One region of the Streptococcus sp. Marseille-P7375 genome, then DNA from elsewhere that is predicted to be linked to it. Evidence: riboswitches for the same ligand, from Rfam matches in the RefSeq annotation. Region 1 holds a riboswitch; the other holds the start of a gene.
The links. Region 1 has a riboswitch for preQ1 ahead of FZ954_RS04535 (QueT transporter family protein). Riboswitches for the same ligand answer to the same signal wherever they lie in the genome.
Positions count from the first base shown of each region.

Region 2: linked by a shared signal. The riboswitch ahead of FZ954_RS02680 (nucleoside hydrolase) and the one ahead of FZ954_RS04535 (QueT transporter family protein) in region 1 are both predicted to bind preQ1.

Region 1 is NZ_CABPTR010000001.1:866,690-877,516, forward strand. Features, by position in the region: gene FZ954_RS04515 (LTA synthase family protein) at 1-2,024, shown strand, start outside; gene pulA (type I pullulanase) at 2,215-4,512, opposite strand; gene FZ954_RS04525 (diacylglycerol kinase family lipid kinase) at 4,527-5,486, opposite strand; gene ligA (NAD-dependent DNA ligase LigA) at 5,495-7,453, opposite strand; gene FZ954_RS04535 (QueT transporter family protein) at 7,556-8,071, opposite strand; PreQ1 riboswitch class II at 8,069-8,191, opposite strand; gene FZ954_RS04540 (GtrA family protein) at 8,220-8,660, shown strand; gene FZ954_RS04545 (B3/4 domain-containing protein) at 8,734-9,441, opposite strand; gene FZ954_RS04550 (MarR family winged helix-turn-helix transcriptional regulator) at 9,450-9,899, opposite strand; gene FZ954_RS04555 (hypothetical protein) at 10,316-10,827, opposite strand, start outside.
Region 2 is NZ_CABPTR010000001.1:516,659-527,485, forward strand. Features, by position in the region: gene FZ954_RS02635 (PLP-dependent aminotransferase family protein) at 1-896, opposite strand, end outside; gene FZ954_RS02640 (transcription repressor NadR) at 1,035-1,547, opposite strand; gene FZ954_RS02645 (ECF transporter S component) at 1,586-2,110, opposite strand; gene FZ954_RS02650 (zinc ribbon domain-containing protein YjdM) at 2,318-2,656, shown strand; gene FZ954_RS02655 (Pr6Pr family membrane protein) at 2,665-3,291, shown strand; gene pyrR (bifunctional pyr operon transcriptional regulator/uracil phosphoribosyltransferase PyrR) at 3,582-4,109, shown strand; gene FZ954_RS02665 (uracil-xanthine permease family protein) at 4,106-5,386, shown strand; gene FZ954_RS02670 (aspartate carbamoyltransferase catalytic subunit) at 5,443-6,360, shown strand; gene FZ954_RS02675 (LytS/YhcK type 5TM receptor domain-containing protein) at 6,514-7,080, opposite strand; gene FZ954_RS02680 (nucleoside hydrolase) at 7,085-8,062, opposite strand; PreQ1 riboswitch class I at 8,185-8,229, opposite strand; gene FZ954_RS02685 (RidA family protein) at 8,363-8,746, shown strand; gene rapZ (RNase adapter RapZ) at 8,814-9,704, shown strand; gene FZ954_RS02695 (YvcK family protein) at 9,701-10,678, shown strand; gene whiA (DNA-binding protein WhiA) at 10,675-10,827, shown strand, end outside.

The DNA of each region.
Region 1 (10,827 bases):
TAGATATTCAAGGAGCCTATCAAATTTTTCTGGCTCTGATTAACCCTTTCCCAATTGGACTTTTACTGATTGGACTTGCCCTTTATATCAAGCCGACTAAGCTTTTTTATTGTGTCAGCACGGCTATCTACATCATGCTCTTTGTCTGGTTGGTCTCAAACTCCATCTACTACCGTGAGTTTACCGACTTTGTGACAGTCAATACCATGTTGGCCTCTAGCAAGGTGTCTGCAGGGCTCGGAGCCGCAGCCATGGAACTCTTCCGCCCTTGGGATGCTATCTATATCATTGATTTTCCAATTCTGGGCTGGCTTTTTTATAAAAAGTATATCCGCTTGGATCATCGTAGGTTTAATTTCCGCGCCAGCTTTGCTGTAACGTCCCTATCAGCGATGCTCTTTTCGGCCAATCTTTTCCTAGCAGAAATTGATCGTCCTGAGCTCCTGACACGCGGATTTTCAAATTACTATGTCGTTCGCGCCCTTGGTCTTCCTGCCTTCCTGGGCTACAGTGCCAATCAAACCTATGCTGCTAATAAAGAGCGTTCCAAAGCCTCTGCCAAGGATCTAGAACCCGTTCAACAATATATCCAATCCCATTATGCTGAGCCAAACTCTGAATACTACGGCATTGCCAAAGGTCGCAATGTTATCTATGTCCATCTAGAGAGCTTCCAGCAGTTTCTGATTGATTATAAACTACAGATGGAGGGCAAGGAATACGAAGTTACGCCTTTCCTTAACTCCCTTTACCACTCCAACTCTACTTTAGCCTTTTCAAACATCTTTAACCAGGTCAAGGCTGGAAAGACTTCCGATGCTGAGACCATGATTGAAACAGGTCTCTTTGGTCTTAACCAAGGCTCCTTCATGGTAAACTACGGCGGTACCAATACCCAGCAAGCAGCACCTTTTATTCTATCAAAAAATGGAGACTACACATCTGCTGTTTTCCATGGAAATACAGGTAGTTTCTGGAACCGCAACACCGCCTACAAACAATGGGGCTATAATTATTTCTTCGATGCGTCCTACTTTACCAAGCAAGACGAGACCAACTCCTTCCAGTATGGCTTGAACGATAAAATTATGTTCAAAGATTCCATCAAATATCTGGAACATTTACAGCAGCCTTTCTATGCCAAATACATCACCGTCTCTAATCACTATCCTTATACGACCAGCTTGATTGGCGATGAGATTGGTTTCCCACTGGCAGATACCAAAGACGAAACCATCAATGGCTATTTTGCAACAGCAAACTACCTCGACTCCGCTGTCAAAGCCTTCTTTGACTACCTGAAAGAATCTGGACTCTATGAAAATTCAATTATCGTCCTCTACGGCGACCACTATGGAATTTCTAATTCTCGTAATCCAGCTCTGGCACCTTTGATCAATAAAAACTCTGAGACTTGGTCTAGTTATGACAACGCTATGTTACAGAGAGTGCCATACATGGTCGTGATACCTGGAATGGAAAAGGGAAAAATCATTGATACCTTTGGCGGACAAATCGATATGCTGCCAACCTTGGAGCATTTATTGGGAATTGACTCTAAAAATTACCTTCAAGTCGGGCAAGACCTCCTCTCATCTCAGCACCAGCAAATCGTGGCTTTCCGCTCAACCAATAACTTTGTAACACCAAAATACACAAGTTATAGCGGCCGCATTTACAACACACAAACTGGGGAGGAGATCACTCTGCCAGACGAGTCAACAACAGCTGAACTAGAAGCTATCCGAACAGCCGCAAATACACAGCTGAAGATGAGCGATGCTATTCAGACAGGGGACCTATTCCGCTTTTACACGGGCAATAACCTAGGAAAAGTCAATCCTGATGATTACAACTACATCAACTCGTTGAAAGCCCTCAAGGCCATTGAGAAAGAAAAAGGCGACCAATCAACTAGCCTTTATTCAAAACGTGGCGGTGTATCCTCTGTGGATCTCTTTAATTCACCAAGTTATCGAGCACTTCACCCAGAACAATTTCACTCTAGCACTAGCAGCGAATAGGGAACTAGCGGAGAGTCCTCCAGCTCTTCTAGCTCCTCCAGTTCAAGTGCCAGTCCCTAATCTATGAGGCTACTCAACTCTTCCTAAAACATTGAAAATGTTTTGGGGAGAGTTTTTATTTTTGAAGCACAAAAAAATTGAAGACTTAAGCTGCAAAGCCGTCTTCAATCTTTTCTTATTTTTATTCATATTATGCAATCACTTCAAAAACGGAAGCGGTCAGATTCTCCACATAGAAGGGTCTCTTATGACGACTATTTCCGATCAATAAACGTAGATGATCCGCATTCTCAAGGTAATAGGGCAGGCCACTTGCATTAAAAATGATTTCATAATGTTTTTCATCTTTAATCTCAAAAATGACGATACCACTGCCAGCAAAGGCTTCTCTTACAAAGACATGTTTGTAAATCTCTTCATAGGTTTGATAAGAAATTTCCTTCTGACTTGTCTTTAAGTGAATGATCTGCTTGATATAGTCAATACTCTCCTGATGTTGGCTAATCAATTCCCAATTCACTTGGTTGACAGCATCGGGAGCATTATAGCTATTCATGGCTCTGTCACGGTCGCTAGGCAGGACTTGGCCCTCTTCGCCTGTTCCTACTAGTTTTGTGCGGGAAAATTCTTGGCCCAATTCCATAAATGCCATTCCCTGCATGAGCAAGTTCATAGCTGTTGCCAGCTCAATTCTTTTGGTCCGAGTGACCTCATCATCATCTGGGTGCAAGTCAACCAGCAAATCATGCAGGTTGAAATTATCATGCGCCTCCACATAATTCAGAACCTGAGTTGGTGTCAAATAGGAGCCTAACTCACTGCTGCCCAGAATGGCTTTGGCTATGATATCTTCAGTCGCTTGTCCGCTCACATAACCAGCTTTCAGACCACCGTAGACTTCAGCACCCTTTATCGCATCGCGCTGGGTATCATTGAAAAAGCCAATTCGCGGCAGTTGATAAGCATTGTCTTTCTTAGCCTTGTCCTCTGGCATCAGGCCTGTTCCCATATCCCAACCTTCACCATAAAGCAAAATCCGTGGATCAATTTTATCCATTTCTTCTCGGATGATATTCATGGTGGTGACATCATGGATTCCCATCAGATCAAAACGGAAGCCATCCACATTGAATTCTTCTACCCAATAACGAAGGGAATCAATCATGAATTTGCGGAACATTTCATGCTCACTGGCCGTCTCACTGCCGACACCTGTACCATTTTGGAAAGAACCGTTTGGATTCATTCGGTAGTAATAATCGGGAACCGTTGACTGAAAGGCTGAGTCAAAGGTCGAATAAATATGATTGTAAACCACATCCAAGGTCACAGAAATCCCTGCATCGTGGTAAGCCTGAATCATGGTTTTCAAATCTCTAATGGCCTGACCTGGATCATCTGGATTAGAAGAAAAACTGGTTTCTGGTGCATTGTAGTTCTGTGGATCATAGCCCCAGTTATAGGTAACTTGGCCATTTTCATCATAGTCCTTATGGCGGTCAGAAACCGGCTGGAGCTGCACGACATTGATACCTAGATTGCGAATGTAATCAAAAGTAGTCTGGTCTCCCTGACTATTTCTAGTGCCACGTTGACAAGCACCTAAAAAAGTCCCTCGCAAATGCTCTGCGACCCCTGAACTAGGCGATTTGCTAATATCTCGGATATGCATCTCATAGATGACCGCCTGATTTGGGTTATCTAAACGCCAGGTTGCCTCCTTGCCTTGACATACCTTAAAACCAGCAACAGTCTTGTCCTGTTCGGCAACAATAGCTGAGCGCTTGCCATCTGGACTGGTAGCGATTGTATAAGGATCGCGCGTCAAAAAATGCTGGTTTTCAAAATGAACATGATACTGGTAGGCCTTGCCAGCTAAATCTTCTGGCACTTCCACCGACCAAACTCCGATTGTATTTTTAGCATGATCGTGCGAGTAAATTTCGCCCTTTTCCATAGGGAATTCTTTATAAACAGCTGCTTGATTATCGGAAGTTCCATAGACTAGCAATTCAACCTTTTTGGCTGTCGGAGCCCAAACTTTAAACTCATTTACTTGCCCCTGCAGACGATGCCCAAGCCAACCTTGGTAGCCCCAGCATTCGTCAAAATAATCCGACCGCATAGCCACATCGAAATTATGGGGACGTCGCCGCGAATATTGGTGGCTCGTCGTCGCCGCTTGCAAGGAATAGTAGACCTGATGATCTCCTTCAATCAACCAAACCTCTGTGGGCAAATGAACTGGCAATAAATCAATGTGGTAGTCGCAAGATTGGCTGGACCAGTCTGAACGCTTGACAATCACATGAGCCTGACTGAGAGGTTCCCAACTTTCAAAAGATAGTTCTCCCTGGATACCAAAATAATCTAGTTTAGAAAAAGGTGCTTCTTTTCCCCACTGATCCGTCTGCCACTGCCACAAATCATAAGAAAAGTAATCTCCCTTGGGATTGTGGTAATGAACAATGACTTTATAGTCTATCATTTTCATTTATCTCTTCATTCTAATTTTTCTAAGGAAAGAGCGCTCTCATCGATTTCATCTATATTGGCGAAAAACTCCAGATGATTGTGCAAAACTTCCAATTCTACTGGTGTATCTCCTCCGTACTCACCGTCCAGATTCAACATAAAGGGTGCTTTTTTATCCAATACTTTTAGCTTCAATTTGCTGGTTTTCAGATATTCAACATTAGCATCCGTCACATGTTGGCCACCATTAATTGCTTGTATGATGAGACTAAGCATATCAAACAACTTAGCCGTTTTTACAAGAATCAAGGTGAAATTTCCATCGTCCAGTTTGGTATCTGGCGCTAGTTTTTCAAAGCCTCCGATAGAATTGGTCAAGGCTGCAAAGACAAGCGAAATCTTGCCCTCAAAAACACCATGGTCATGCTCAATCCGTACCTTACGGGATTTGGAGCGTGGCAGCATTTTGGCTCCTTCGGCTACATAAGCCAGATAGCCTAGACGGGTCTTGACTTCACTAGGGACACTGTAAGTCAGCTCTGTCAGCGTACCCGCCGCCGCAATGTTGATAAAGTATTTGCTGCCATAAGCCCGACCGATATCCATCTGAATCGTCTGATTTTTCTCGATAATTCGAGCTGCAGCCACTGGATCTCCCATGGGAATTTTCAAGGCACGCGCATAATCATTGGTCGTACCAGTTGGAATGAAAGCCAGCTTGGGGCGCACATCTAGGCCCGCAACCCCATTCACTACTTCATTGATGGTCCCATCTCCACCAGCTGCTATAACTAAATCAAAACCTGCTCTTGCTGCTCTTTCAGCTTCTCGCTGAGCAGAGAAAGGCTCTGGAGTCGTCTGATAGGCACTGGTCTCATAGCCAACATCTTCCAAGACATCCAAGACTTCGGCAATATTTTTTTTGATAATTTCCTGCCCAGAAGTTGGGTTATAAATTAATCTTGCTTTTTTTATTTTATGTTCCATACTCAGCCTCATAAGCTATCTAGCCAGTCCTCATCTCGAATCTCGATCCCAAGTTCTTGAGCTTTGGTCAATTTGCTGCCGGCATCGCTACCTGCCACCACCAAATCTGTCTTTTTAGACACACTTCCAGCAACATTTGCGCCCAAGCTCAGCAATTTTTCTTTAGCTTGATTCCGTGTTAATTTTTGTAATTTTCCGGTCAATACGACTGTTTTGCCAGCGAGAGCGGCATCGGCTGCCACTTTCTCCCCCAGATAGTCTAGGTTAACGCCAGCTTCTTGTAATTCTTGCAGCAGAAGCTGACTGCCTTCCTGCTCAAAGTAAGAATGCAGACTCTGAGCGATAACTGTCCCCAAGCTGTCAATGGAAGATATTTCCTCTTGACTGGCCTGTGACAACTTGATCATATCGTGGAATTTCTCCATCAAAATCCGACTAGCCTTGCTTCCCACGTGACGGATTCCCAGACCAAAGAGCAATTTCTCTGCTGAATTTTCCTTAGAAGCTTGAATGGCATTATACAATTTATTCGCTGATTTTTCCTTAAAGCCGTCCAAGGTCAGCAAATCTTCTACAGAAAGTCGATAAATTCCAGCCACATCCTTGACCAAGTTCTTATCAAAGACCTTTTCGACCACTGCTGGACCAAGGCCAGTAATATTCATAGCATCCCGGCTGGCAAAGTGAATCAAGCCTTCCTTGATCTGGGCTGGACAGAGGGGATTGATGCAGCGCAGAGCCACTTCGTCCTCGAAATGCACCAGCTCACTCTCACAGCTCGGACAGTGACTTGGTATTTTCAAAGCCTCCTCTGAGACCCGCTTGGACTCCACCACTCGCAATACAGCAGGAATAATATCTCCTGCCTTATAGACGATAACGGTGTCTTTCTGACGAATATCCTTCTCTGCAATATAGTCCACATTGTGCAAAGTTGCTCGGCTGACAGTCGTTCCCGCTAGCTGCACTGGCGTCAGATTGGCTGTCGGAGTCACAACTCCTGTCCGACCGACTGTCCAGTCAACAGACAAAAGCTGTGCTACCTTTTCCTCAGCTGGAAACTTATAGGCGATGGCCCACTTAGGTGCCTTGACAGTAAAGCCAAGCTCCTCTTGCACCGCCAAGTCATTGACCTTGATGACAATACCGTCGATCTCATAAGGCAGACTGTCCCTCTCTTTGGCAATCTTTTCGATAAACTCCCAAACGGCATCGATAGAATTTGCTAGAAAATGAATCGGATTAACTGAGAAGTCCAAAGAAGCTAGCTTGTTCAAAACTGCTTCTTGGCTGCCAGCCTCAGTCGGACTGGCTTCTTGGTAGAGGAAGGTTGCTAGATTACGCTTGGCCACAACTGCTGTATCCAACTGGCGTAAGGTTCCTGCTGCCGCATTTCGAGGATTGGCAAACTCAGGCTCACCGTTCTCCTGCCGCAGCTGATTGACCGCATCAAAGGAAGCCTTGGGCATGTAGCACTCTCCGCGAACCGTAATGTCTAGCGGTTCTTTCAAGGTCAGGGGAATATCCTTGACCCGCTTGAGGTTTTCAGTGATATTTTCACCAACAGAACCATCTCCCCGAGTCGCTCCTGCTACCAAGATTCCCTTTTCATAAGTCAGGGAAATAGAAAGCCCGTCAATCTTGAGCTCACAAATATAGGAAACCTGAGGAAATTCCTTGCGAATCCGCTGGTCAAAAGCCATTAATTCTTCACGTGAAAAAGCATCCTGCAAACTAAAGAGAGGATACCGGTGTGGATATTTTTCAAATCCTTCTAAAATCTTCCCACCCACCCGATGGGTCGGGCTATCAGGTAGGATATCAGTTGGGTACTTTTCTTCTAACTCCACTAACTCACGATAGAGTCTGTCATACTCACTGTCCGATACACTTGGCCTATCTGCCGTATAATACTCATGAGCGTATCGGTTAAGCAATTTGACTAATTCTGACATTCTTTCTTTCATACTTCTATTTTATCACAAATACACAAAATCTTCCTCTATTTGTCCCGAATTCTCACTAAAAAAGAGGACAGAAAAAGAGCAGAAATTCCGCTCTCTGCTGTCTTATTTTGTTAAATCAATCCTTTTTGCAATCTGGTTAATAAGGATAGCTCCAACTATCAAGGAAGCAAATTCTCCAATAGCCGTTGTGAACCAAGTCAGGAAGAATGGCAAGCCTTGCAAGAGATGTAACTCTGCAGCGATTGTCACCATCGAAATAGAGAAGAAAATAGCAAAATAGAAATGATCCAAACGAAGCAAATCTTTGATCAGGTATTGATTCTTATAACGACTGAAAAGATAGACACCTAGTGATAGGAAGACTAAAGTTGACCAACCGCCGACAAAGACGTCAATGATTCCAAAGCTATAGAGATTGGCAATCATACAGCCGATGGTCACTCCCATGATGTATTTACGATTATAAAAGGCCATAAAGTTCATCATTTCAGAAATTCTGAACTGGTAAGCACCATAGCTGATAGCATTTAAAGGGGGCGTAATCGTAAGGGCTACATAAATAGCAGCAACAATGGCAATCTGAATCAAATCACGGACTGATAAGTTTTCTTGTTTCATGTTTTCTCCTTTAGCGCATGAGCGCGTGTAATATGCTTGGCGAAAGAAGCTAAGCGCCAAGGGTTGCGTCAGACGGGAAAATTATCTCCTCAAAATCGACAACTTCACTAGTATAGCATAAATCCTAGAAATGTGATAGACTATGCTTATGAAAACTTTGATTAAAAAATTCTTTGACAATGAGGTTCTATCCTATCTTTTCTTTGGTGTGGCAACCACTCTTGTCTCCGTTGTCAGTCGGATGCTCTGCTATGAATTGACAGGAAACGAATTACTGGCTACGATAATCGGTGATATTTTAGGTATTCTCTTTGCCTTTGTGACCAACGATACCATCGTTTTCAAGCAGAAAAGAAAAGGCTGGCCACTACGATTGGTCAAATTTTTCACAGCCCGACTGGCAACTATGGCCTTGAATTTGCTGCTAACCTTTATCTTTGTCACTAGCTTCCCGCAGATTATTGGTCAATTCGTCCACAACGATATTAAGATGGTCAACACCATTGAAACTCTGATAGCTCAAGTGCTGATTATCGTTCTCAACTATGTCTTCAGCAAAATTTTTGTCTTTAAAAACAAGGCAAAATAAAAATAGCTCGGCTTATTTCTCCTATAAAAACAAATCTGGACCAGATAATTCTGATCCAGATTTGTTTTTATTTTTAGACTTCCAAACTGGGATTTTCAGCTGTCAAGTGGGTAATATCACCCTTGACACCAAAATAGTCCTCAATCAGAGTCTGGAGTTCAGTCATAGCTGCTTGAGCACGCGCCGCCTGCTCTTCGTTGATGGCCTCGATAACCAAAATGGCATACTTGGTATCTTCCGTCAGCATGGTCCGCTGCGCTTCTCGCCAGTTAAGGCAACGGCAGACCGCTCCCTCTTCATCATAGTAGATGATTTCTTCTGCCAAAGCTGGTGCATCAGTCTCAGCTCCCAGTGGAAAGAATGCTTCGCCACCCTTAGCCTTACCCAAATAAAGACCACCGATAATCTTGTCCAAATCCTCTCCGCCACATGGAACCGCATAAGAGAGGGAAACACTATTATAAATATCTACTAAGGGATTGATGGGGTTGAATTCCCGTCCTTGACTGACCCGCTTGAGTAGGGCTTCGATAGAGGAACGCGCTCCTTTTTTGGTCTTAAATTGGCTGAAAGCCTGCCGCCACTCCTGAATAACATCATTCTGAGTGAAATTCTCATCTGGAATAAAGTCTGCTGCTCGCTTTGCGCCCTTATCCAGCAGGGATTTGAAATATGGGTCCTTACTTTCATCAACTCTATTATCCAGCCCCTTGACCACTAAGACACTAATCTGCGCTTCTGGAAACAAAGCCCAAAATTCATTTTCAACTGTAATTTTCATGTTCTACCTCAATAATTTCTTTTCTGACCTTTTTTGACCAGCTCCCAATCCTTTGTAATATTCTCTCGGACGCGAACCAGCAACTTTTCTAACTCTTTTCGCTCAGTTTCTGAAAATTTTTCCAACGCCACCTGTTCCGAATATTCGTTTTCCGCTAAGATAAGAGGATAGAGGGCCGCCCCCTTTTCGGTGACAAACCATTCCTTGTTCTTGCGGTTATTGGCAGCTGGCCGCTGTTCCAGTAAGCCTTTGCTTTCAAGCTTCTTGACTGAACGAGCTACCGTTGAGCGATCCACCTTGAGCAAGTCTGACAGCTCCTCCTGGATAATCCCAGGATTCTCCGCAATCCGCACCAGATAGAGATACTGCCCCCGCGCCAAATCTATGTCACGAAACTCAATATTAGCAATGGAATCCAAAGCCCGAGCAATTATTCCAATCTCACGTAAAATTGACATACCTCCTCCTTCTGAAGATAGTATAACAGATTTTTGTTGCAAATGCAATAAAAATGTTTAAAAATACTTATCTTAGAAAAATTCTATATAGAACTAAACCTCCGCACAGAACTCTTCCGCCTTTCCCTTATCCAGACCATCAAAAAAGAGGCTAGGAAAAAGTCTTAGCCTCACTTTCTGTTAGAAATAGATGCTGGGAAGGTTAGCTGACTGCTTGTTAAGTAATCTCTTGATATGTTTTGATAAAGGTCAGTACAATCACTAGCTAAATTCTCTAGAGTGTAATCTTCACCTTTAAAATCCATTAGTGTGGCCTTATTACTCACATCATGTAATACTACAATATCAAATCAGCTTGAGAAGAGCATAGAAAAACCACCTGGAGTCAAATCAGGTGGAAATTTTCGGATAGATATTTATTTACTAATGCCTCGTTTTTTCTTAACATATTGCTTATACATTTTTGACTTCTTTCCATACCACTCTTCGATAGTATAGCCATACTCTTCACGGTATTTCTCTTGATTTTTATTGACTTCATTAAGATTAAATAATGTAGAGAATGTTGATTTACTCAATGATATTAAGATAATAATGAGAAATATTGGAGCGATGGGTAATAAAGCCAAAAGTAAATGAGCAAGTAAATTTTTAAACCCTGAAATAAGGATACCCGCAATAAAATTTATAAACCATAAAGCCAAGATAACATTTGTATATTTCTTTATTTTCTCCTTGTCAATATCAAAAACTCTAGTATATGACTTTGTTATGAGACTATAAAAAATATAGATAACTGCTACAGAATAAGCTAGCCAATAAATAATCCGAATGATTAAAAAAGGAACAAAGAATTGCAAGCCTAAACATAGTCCAAAAATGCTTAAATGAATAAGAGTGAATAAGACGAGTAAATTGAGTATATAAG
Region 2 (10,827 bases), 350 kb from region 1:
TGAGGTGGCAGAGCCAAAGCTGTAATGCGCAGGGCGGGAAAAAGGCTGGTGGAAAAAGACTTGATATAGAGGACATGCTGGCTTTCATCTAGATAGTAAAACGGCAGTTCTCGCTTACTATCAAAGTCGGCCAGATAGTCGTCTTCAACGATATAGACATCATAACGCTCAGCGAGGGAAAGGATTTCTTCCTTTTCCTGACGGCTGTAGGAATGTCCTAGTGGATAGTGGAAACGGGGAATCGTATAGAAAAACTTGATTTGCCTTGTTTGAAAAATCCGCTCCAATTCTTTCAGGTCAATCCCAGTCGGTTTACGCTTTATGGTCTCATAAGGTAGTGTCTGATTTAGCAGTAAATCATTGATACGATGATAGGTAGGCTGCTCCACCAGAATGGTGTCTTTACCATTGGGGAAGTCAATCTGAGAGAGAATATAAAGGGCTTGTTGGGTACCGGAAGTCAGAATCAGATTATCTGCAGAAGTGTAGACTGCGGAGTCCAAGAGTAAGCGCTGGACTGACTGTCGCAGATCCTCCAGCCCTTCTTGCTGGGAGTAGTAGTTAAAAAGATAGTTTTCTCGACCAATCAGCGTTTCATTGACACAAAGGCGGAAGTCTTCATAGGCTTGATGGCGGTCGTCTGTCACAGCCAGCTCAATATCTTCCTTTTTGTTTTGGTCATTTTCCAAGACATAGTAGCCACTCTTAGGCACAGCATAGATGTACTTCTGATAACGAAGTTCAATCAGAGCCTTCTGAGCAGTATCCTTGCTGCAATGGTAGCGGTCTGCCAGCTTGCGGACGGAGGGAATCTTTTGCCCCGTACTAAGCCTTCCCTTGTCAATGTCCCTAATAATTTTATCCATGATGACTTGATATTTTGTTTTTGCTACCATTCTGTCCCCCTACAGATTTCTTTCTCTTATCTTATCTTATTTCTAGGAAGCTGGCAAAATTTCTTGTTCATTCAAAATATAAAAACCAGCCTTGAATTCCCTTCAAAACTGGTTCAATCTAGAATATTTGCCTCGTGCTTATTCTTGCAGAAAGCCCAGTGCAGCTAAGGCTTCCTCAATATAGTCTAGGTCTTGCTGAGAATCTGCCTCGATTAGATGGTAGTGAACTCCATTTGTTAGCTCGGATAAGGCACGAAAATCGCTCTCTGAGACTTGCTCTAAAAATTGCTGCACATCGCGACGGCAAGTCAATTTCAAATAGGTCTGGATTTCCCCATAGACAGGATGCTCAATCATGATATTTTGCACCCGTCCGCCATTATCAACGATAGCCAAAAGTTCGGCTTCGATATCGTCCGCCTTGTGTTTGAGTTTAAAAAGGCGGTGAAAATGAGCGGGTTCATTGCTTTCTTTATAGAGATAGCCCCTATTGGTACTGATAATCGGAGCACCATCAGCCCGCAGCAGAGCAATATCCTGAACGATAATCTGGCGAGTGACATGAAATTGTTCCGCCAAAAATTGTCCGTTTAAAGGTTGCCGAGCTTCTTTTAAAAGCTCTAATACATCATTTCTTCGTTTTTTTGTCATATCTTCATTGTAAATCAAATCTCTAGAAGATTCAAGGTTTAGCGCATCTTTTTCAGAGCCTGATAGACAAATTTGGCGATGACAAAGTCCACCATACTGTGAACGATTGTTCCAAATCCCACTAAGCCGAAGAGGATATAGAAGGCATTCGCCGGATAGGCAGTTGTCGTATAAAAGAGAATGCAGACCACTACCTCACCAAAGGCATGAATCAAGGCCAGCACGAAATTAAAGATCCAGGTCGTTTTCTGATTGTCCAATATGCCAGGATGCTTTTGCAGGTAAAGAGCGCCGATAGTCCCGAAGAGTAGGTGAGACAGGGCTCTCAGGGTAATGATGAAGGGAAGACCGGACATGAAAAATCCGATGGTAGAGCCGAGGACGACAATCACTGTCATGAGTGGTGAGATGAACATGGCTAGAAAGATTGCAACGTGGCTAGCTAAAGTGAAGGAAGCAGGCGGAATAACAATCTTAATCGGCATAACCAGCGGAATAACGATGGCTAGGGCAGTCAAGAAAGCGGTCAGTGTCATAAACTGATTTTTGGATGTTGGTTTCATAATAAACTCCTTTTAGTTACTGTATATACACTAGAATAGTACATTGTTTTGTCACAAAAGTCAAGAAAGTTTTTTAAAAACAAGTGATTTTCTTTGCCCATTTGTCAAATAAGATAAAATATCGTATAATAAGACGGTAAAATATGGCTGTCATTCGGTTCTTATTTTTTTCTGAATGCCTGCCCACTTATAAGGAGAAATGATTTAATGAATAATTTACCAAATTGCCCAAAATGTAACTCAGAATACGTTTATGAAGATGGTGTCCTCTTGGTTTGTCCAGAATGTGCCTATGAATGGGATCCTGCAGAAGTTGCAGCAGGAGAAGCTGGTCCAGTAGCCATTGATGCGAACGGAAACCAGTTGGCTGATGGCGACACAGTTACCTTAATCAAGGATTTGAAAGTCAAAGGTGCTCCCAAGGATCTCAAACAAGGAACGCGCGTGAAAAATATCCGCATTGTCGAAGGTGACCACAATATTGACTGTAAGATTGATGGATTTGGTGCTATGAAGCTTAAGTCAGAATTTGTCAAGAAAATCTGAGAAGCGCTATGAATAAAAAAATAATTCTTGCTTATCGCCTTCTTCTTTTGGTTTTGGCTTTTGTAGGGGTCTATCTGGAAATTGCTAAACTTGGCGTGGGAATGCTGATGTACTACACTGTCTTGTCTAATCTTCTGGTTCTGTTATTTACCGCTTATCTCATTTTTAGAATGTGGACGGACAATAACTGGGAGAGTTCCAAGCTGTTGCGCGTGAAGGGCGGTGTAACCATGTGTATCATGATTACCTGCGTGGTCTATCACTTGCTCCTAGCTCCGATTGCGACAGATTTTTATCGGCTGGAAAATTTCCTTTGCCATTACATTGTGCCTCTCATGTTTTTCTTTGATACTCTTGTATTTGATAAAACTCGGCAGTATCGTTGGTTTGATCCCATTTCTTGGACAAGTGTTCCGCTGATTTACATGATTTTTGCCCTTATTAACGGTTTTTTCTTGAAAATTGATATTCCGAATGCCAAGGATAAACCCTTTCCCTACTTTTTCCTGAATGTCTATAAGCACGGTTGGCCTTATGTTATCAAGATGTGCTTGATTATCTTTGTGGCCTATCTGGTCTTTGGTTTTATTTTTTACGGAATCAAATCTATCTCATTTTCAAAGAAGAAAACTTAGAGTCTTATAATAGGAATAGAAAACAGATGTTCTCTGTTTTTTATTTTGTTGAAATGGATTAGCAATTTATCGTGAAAAAAGTTCATTTTTTTCTTGAAATGGAATTGAAATTGTGGTATAGTTATAAACAATTAAATAGTCCTTTAATTCTATCCAGAGAGATAGGCAAGGAGCAAAGTAAAAATGATGGGTGGAGTGTGACAAGTGCGTCTTGTTTCAGCCTGTCTCTATTTTCTGAGGTCTCCTTGCAAAAGGAGGCTTTTTTAATGTTTTTAGGAGGTTTAGTTTAGATGAAGACAAAGGAAGTTGTCGATGAGATCACCATGAATCGTGCCATCACGCGAATCACCTATGAAATCATCGAGCGCAACAAGGATTTAAGCCAAATCGTTTTGGCAGGCATTAAGACCAGAGGGGTTTTCATTGCCAAGCGGATCCAGCAACGACTGGCTCAGCTAGAGAAAATAGAAATTCCAATTTGCGAAGTGGATACAAAGCCCTTCCGAGACGATATCAAGGTCAAGGAAGACACGACAGTAATTCCAGTTGATATTACTGATCGCGAAGTGATTATCGTCGACGATGTGCTTTATACAGGCCGAACTATCCGCGCAGCCATTGATAATCTTGTCAGCAATGGGCGGCCATCACGCGTCAGCCTCGCCGTTCTAGTGGACCGCGGGCACCGTGAGTTGCCGATTCGGGCAGACTATGTTGGCAAAAATATTCCAACGAGCCACCTTGAAGAGATTATTGTTGAAATGACTGAAAAAGATGGTCACGACCGAGTTCTGATTGTAGAGGAGGAGACAAGATGAGTCAAGAAGTTAAATACGATGTCCATGATATGCCAAAACCTGGCTTACTCTTAGGACTTTCATTCCAACATTTATTCGCTATGTTTGGGGCGACAGTGTTGGTTCCGATTCTGGTGGGAATTGACCCAGCAGTAGCCCTGTTTTCAAGTGGTTTGGGAACGCTGGCCCACTTGACAGTGACCAAGTACAAAATCCCTGCTTATATGGGCTCCAGCTTTGCTTATATCGCTGCCATGCAAATCTTAATGAAGACAGATGGGATTGCTGCGGTTGCGCAAGGTGCTATCACGGGTGGTCTGGTCTATTTTATCGTGGCCCTCATCGTGAAATTCGCAGGTAACGCCTGGATTGATAAGATTTTGCCACCGGTAGTGGTAGGGCCTATCATCATGGTGATTGGTCTGAGTCTAGCGGGTACAGCTGTTGGCGATGTGATGTATAAGACTGTTGGAGACCAGAAGGTTTACGATATCACCTACTTTGCTATCGGGATGGTAACTCTTCTCTGTGTCATTCTCTTTAACATCTACGGTAAGAAAATCGTTGGTATTATTCCAGTTCTGCTGGGCTTGATTGTTGGCTATATCTTCGCTCTGATTGTCGGAGCGGTGACAGGTCAGGAGATTATCTCTTTTGCTAACGTGACAAAAGCTTCTTGGTTCCACGTTCCGCCAATGAATCTTCCGTTTATAGATTATGATTTTAAATTGTATCCAAGTGCAATCCTAACAATGGCGCCGATCGCCTTTGTAACGATGACAGAGCACTTTGGGCATGTTATGGTTCTGAATAGCTTGACAGGCAAAGATTTCTTTAAAGAGCCTGGTTTGGATAAGACTTTAGCTGGAGATGGTCTGGCTCAGGTTATCGCGGGTATCTTTGGTGCTCCGCCAGTGACCAGCTACGGTGAAAATATCGGGGTGATGGCGCTCAATAAAATTTACAGTGTTTATGTGATTGCTGGTGCTGCTGTATTGGCTATTGTCATGAGCTTTGTCGGGAAAGTATCCGCCCTGCTCCAATCAATTCCAAGTCCAGTTTTGGGTGGCATTTCCATCGCCCTCTTCGGGGTAATTGCTTCCAGCGGTTTGAAAATTCTGATTGAAGCCCAAACCAATTTTGACAACAAAAAGAACCTGCTGATTGCCAGTGTCGTTCTGGTATCTGGTATCGGTGGTCTGACCCTGCAACTATCAGGTCTGCAAGTTTCAGGAGTTGCCTTGTCAACTGTTCTCGGAATTGCCCTCTACCTCATCCTGCCAGAACCTAAAAATTAGGCTGACGAGATTGCTACATTTGTCCAAAGTTTTTAATAAAAAAGGAGTATAACATCATGTCATCAAATCAAATCGCACTTAAAAATCTTGTATCTATGGAACACCTTACGAACGAAGAAGTAATGGCTTTGATCAAGCGCGGGATTGAATTTAAAAACGGCGCAAAGGTTCATTATGATGAGCAGCATATCGTTGCAAATCTCTTCTTTGAATCTTCAACTCGGACTCACAAGGCTTTTGAAGTAGCAGAATTAAAACTTGGATGCGACCTGCTTGACTTTGATGTCAAGACAAGCTCAGTTAACAAGGGAGAAACCTTGTACGACACGATTTTGACTATGTCAGCTCTCGGTGTAGATGTCTGTGTCATCCGTCACCCTGAGGTGGACTACTATAAAGAATTGATCGAAAGCCCAACGATTACAACTTCTATCGTAAATGGTGGTGATGGTTCTGGTCAGCACCCAAGCCAAAGTTTACTTGACTTGATGACAATTTACCAAGAATTCGGTCATTTTGATGGTTTGAAAGTAGCTATCGCTGGTGACCTTGATCACTCACGTGTAGCCAAGTCTAATATGCAAATCTTGAAACGTCTCGGTGCTGAGCTTTTCTTTGCTGGTCCAGATGAGTGGAGAAGTGCGGAATTTGCTGACTATGGTAAGTTCGTAACGATTGACGAAGTTATTGACCAAGTGGATGTCATGATGTTCCTGCGCGTACAGCACGAACGACATGACTACAACTCCATTTTCTCTAAGGAAAATTATCATAAACTCCACGGTTTGACGCAAGAGCGCTACGATCGTATGAAGGATACTGCAATCCTGATGCACCCAGCGCCTGTCAATCGCGATGTAGAAATTGCAGACCATTTGGTTGAGGCTCCAAAATCTCGAATTGTAGAACAAATGACAAATGGCGTCTTTGTCAGAATGGCAATCATTGAGGCTGTTCTCAAGGGACGCAATTAATCTCAGATTGTAGCTTGTGAGTAGGCTTGGACTCAAGAAGAGTCTGCCTACTCCTTTTTTAAACTTAAACTTAACCTTAAAAACTTATAAAAAAACAAATGTTAAAATCAAAAGAACTACTCGAAATCATGGTTTCTGAGTAGTTCTTTTGATTTATGCATTGCTGGATTTTGCAAAGATTCTTGGGATGACTTTTTTGAGTTGTGGGATGAAGACGAGGCTGACCCCAATAACGATGAGGCGGTCTGCATAGTCGGTTAGCGCTTGGACGATGATGGTGCTGGTGATCAGATCTAGGCCTAAACCGTGTAAACCTTGAACGATAATACTAGAGCCGCTCGGAGTGATCCCTTTGAAGACAATGACGGTTATCAGAGAGGCCAAAGCAGTAGCTGGCAGAGAGACTAGAACCGTTTTCCAGAGGAGGTTTAGTCTTGGTTTTGAATCAGAAGTGAAAAAGACCGAGACAAGAAGAGCCAAAAGAATGGCTACTGGAGAGAAATAAATAGCAGAAATGTCTGTTGTAAAGGCGCTAATAAGAGCACTGGCAATCGCAGTTCCTACTCCGAAAATAGGTCCTAAAATGAGGCTGGCTAATATCGTTCCAAAAGTATCCAAATAAACAGGAAGTTTTAGAAAAAGGGCGATGTTGGCACCGATATAGTTTAGAGCGATGCAGATAGCTGTAAATGTAATGGTAAATGGTGTTATTTTTTTCATAATCTTATCCTAAATTTAAAGTTTCTAGATCTTGGTAGATGATTTCCTTTGAAGTGTTGAGTATCACGGAGAGAAAATCCTGAAAGAAGAGGTGGGTGTTTACTTGGGTCAGCACCTTAGCATTGGCTTGCTTACCATAAAAATGATAGGCATCAACCAGCGTTTGTCCCATGGCAATGCCTTCCGTTGCGAGATCGACGAAGGAGTCAAATCCTTGACAAAGGTCCTTATGCAGAAAATAGGCAACGGCTAATGGATCGTTGATGACACAGCCGATAATATGTTCATACTCCCAATGAAAATCCCAGTAAAAACGCGTGATTTTTCCGATAAAGTCAGCGACTTCAGGGTTGATAAAACGCATATATTCCAAGAGATTAGGCGTCAAGACAATCTTTCGCGTGACATCTAGACCGACCATTTCAATCTTTCTTCCAAGTTTTTCGTAGGTTTCTTGGGCTGCATGCGGATCGCACCAGTAGTTGTACTCCGCTACGGGTGAACAGTTGCCGTGCGATTTGTAGCTGCCGCCCATACTGACAAATCGGTCTAGATGTTGCCCAAGGTTAGAATTTTTCCTAAGAGCCAAGGCAATATTGGTCAAAGGCCCCAGTGCAATGATAGAAGTATCTTTATTTTTCTGGAAATAGTCTGCCAGATAGTCATAAGCTGCTTGTTGCTGGGCTTGGGTGGAACTGCTTCTTGCTATTCCGCTTTCCCCCAATCCATCCATGCCGTGGGTATCCTGAGCGGAGACGAAGTCACGAACCAAGGGCTTATCGGCTCCTGCATAGACTGGAATATCTAGCCGATTGAGCCTTTCTAGGATTTTAAAGGCATTTTCAAGACCAAGTTCCAGTGGGACATTTCCAGCGACTATGGTCAAAGCGACGACCTCTAAGTCAGGGTGTTGCAGGGCATAGAGTAGGGCTAGGCTGTCGTCTATGCCGGGGTCGCAGTCAATAATGACTTTTCTTTTCATAGGTCCTCCTTTTGAGAAATAAAATAAGGCTGAAACCTCAGTCTCAACCTCTCAGTTAGTTCTGCCAAAGTGGCAGGACACCAGAAAAAAACTATGCGCAATTACATTACTTTAGAATATAAGGGTACTTAGTTTTTTATACTGGGAAGTTTGCGAACCAGTCCAAAACAAGTGTTTTGAATTATGCATTTACTATCATAAAGAAAAATTTCCTAAAAGTCAATGGGAAGGAGGACAAGAATAGTCAGGCTTTTGACTTTATGATATAATAAGTAAGATAAAAGAAATGAGGAGAATACAATGGCAAAAATAGTACAAACAGATAAAGCACCGGCAGCAATCGGACCATATGTTCAAGGAAAAATCGTAGGCAACCTTTTATTTGCAAGTGGTCAGATTCCTTTATCACCAGAGACAGGAGAAATTGTAGGTGCAACGATTGAAGAGCAGACCCAGCAAGTTTTAAAAAATGTAGGAGCCATTTTGGAAGCGGCTGGAACAGATTTCGACCATGTGATCAAGGCAACCTGCTTCCTAAGTGATATCAATGATTTTGTGCCATTTAATGAAGTCTACAAAACAGCTTTTAAGAGCGAGTTTCCAGCTCGTTCGGCAGTAGAAGTGGCTCGCTTGCCTCGTGATGTAAAAATCGAAATCGAAGTCATTGCTGAGATTGTAGAATAAATGATTGGGACCGGGAGAAGTTTCCCGTCCTTTTTTAGTAATAAAATGTTAGACGAAGGGAGAAAGAATGGCTGAACACAAGATTCAATTAGTGATTGTGACAGGAATGAGCGGTGCCGGAAAGACTGTCGCTATCCAGTCTTTTGAGGATTTGGGCTATTTTACCATTGATAACATGCCGCCGACCCTAGTACCAAAGTTTTTGCAGTTGGTCGAAGGGACAAAGGACAATGATAAGTTGGCTCTGGTTGTTGATATGCGGAGTCGCTCCTTCTTTTTGGAGATTCAGGATATTTTGGATGAGCTAGAAAGAAGCACGGAAATCGATTTTAAAATTTTATTTTTAGATGCGGCTGACAAGGAGTTGGTGGCTCGCTATAAGGAAACTAGACGCAGTCACCCTTTGGCAGCTGACGGGCGAATTTTAGATGGTATCAAACTGGAGCGTGAACTCTTAGCCCCTCTGAAAAATCTCAGTCAAAATGTTGTAGATACGACGGAACTGACACCACGGGAGCTAAGAAAGACCATCTCTGAACAATTTTCAAATCAGGCTGATCTGCACAGTTTCCGCATAGAGGTTATGAGTTTTGGTTTTAAATATGGTTTGCCTCTGGATGCAGACTTGGTTTTTGATGTGCGTTTTCTGCCTAATCCCTACTATAAACCTGAGCTGCGCAATCAGACAGGATTGGATAAGGATGTATTTGACTATGTCATGAACCATGCGGAGTCAGAAGAATTTTACAAGCATCTGCTGGGCTTGATTGAGCCGATTTTGCCCGGCTATCAAAAGGAAGGAAAGTCTGTGCTGACTATCGCAGTTGGCTGCACGGGCGGACAACACCGTAGTGTAGCCTTTGCACAGCGTTTGGCTGATGATTTAGCGAAAAATTGGCCAGTCAATGCCAGTCATCGCGACAAAAATCGTCGGAAGGAAACGGTGAACCGCTCATGAGAAAACCAAGAATCACAGTTATCGGCGGCGGTACAGGAATTTCAGTTATTTTAAACAGCCTGCGGAAAAAGGATGTAGAGATCACAGCTATTGTCACAGTTGCAGATGATGGCGGTAGTTCTGGTGAGCTGCGGAAAAACATCCAGCAGCTGACGCCGCCGGGTGACTTGCGAAATGTTTTGGTGGCTATGTCTGATATGCCAAAGTTTTATGAGAAGGTCTTCCAGTATCGCTTTGCCAAAGGAGACGGCGTTCTAGCAGGTCATCCCTTGGGGAATCTGATTATTGCTGGCATTTCCGAAATGCAGGGCTCTACTTATAACGCTATGCAGCTTCTGACTAAGTTTTTCCATACGACAGGTAAAATCTACCCTTCGAGCGACACACCACTGACTCTGCATGCTGTGTTTACAGATGGAACGGAAGTTGTCGGTGAGAGTAATCTGGCCAGTAAGGCTGGCATGATAGAGCGGGTCTATGTGACCAATACCTATGATGATGAAAAGCCTGTTGCGAGTAGAAAGGTAGTCCAGAGTATTTTGGATAGCGATATGGTGGTGCTGGGACCGGGTTCTCTCTTTACCTCCATCTTGCCAAACCTCGTAATCGAAGAAATTGGCCAAGCCATTTTAGATACTAAAGCAGAAGTAGCCTATGTCTGCAACATTATGACCCAGCGCGGCGAAACCGAGCACTTTTCAGATAGCGACCACGTTCAAGTATTGCATCGTCATCTGGGCAAAAAGTTCATTGATACCGTCTTGGTCAATATCGAGCCAGTTCCGCGTGAGTATATGAACAGCAATAAATTTGATGAATATCTGGTTCAGGTTGAGCATAATTTTCGAGGGCTGCAGGAGCAAGTTCCGCGTGTTATTTCATCGAATTTCCTTCGTTTGGAAAATGGCGGGGCTTTCCATGACGGAGAGTTACTTGTTGATGAATTGATGAAGATTATACAGGTGCGCAAATGAGCTTTACAGTAAAAGTAAAAGAAGAGCTTTTAAGCTTATCTGTAAAAGACAAAAACGAGTTGGCTGCCATCATTAAGATGGCTGGTAGTTTGGGAATTTCTTCGACCGGCCTTACCTTATCCATTTCAACAGAAAATGCTAAGATTGCT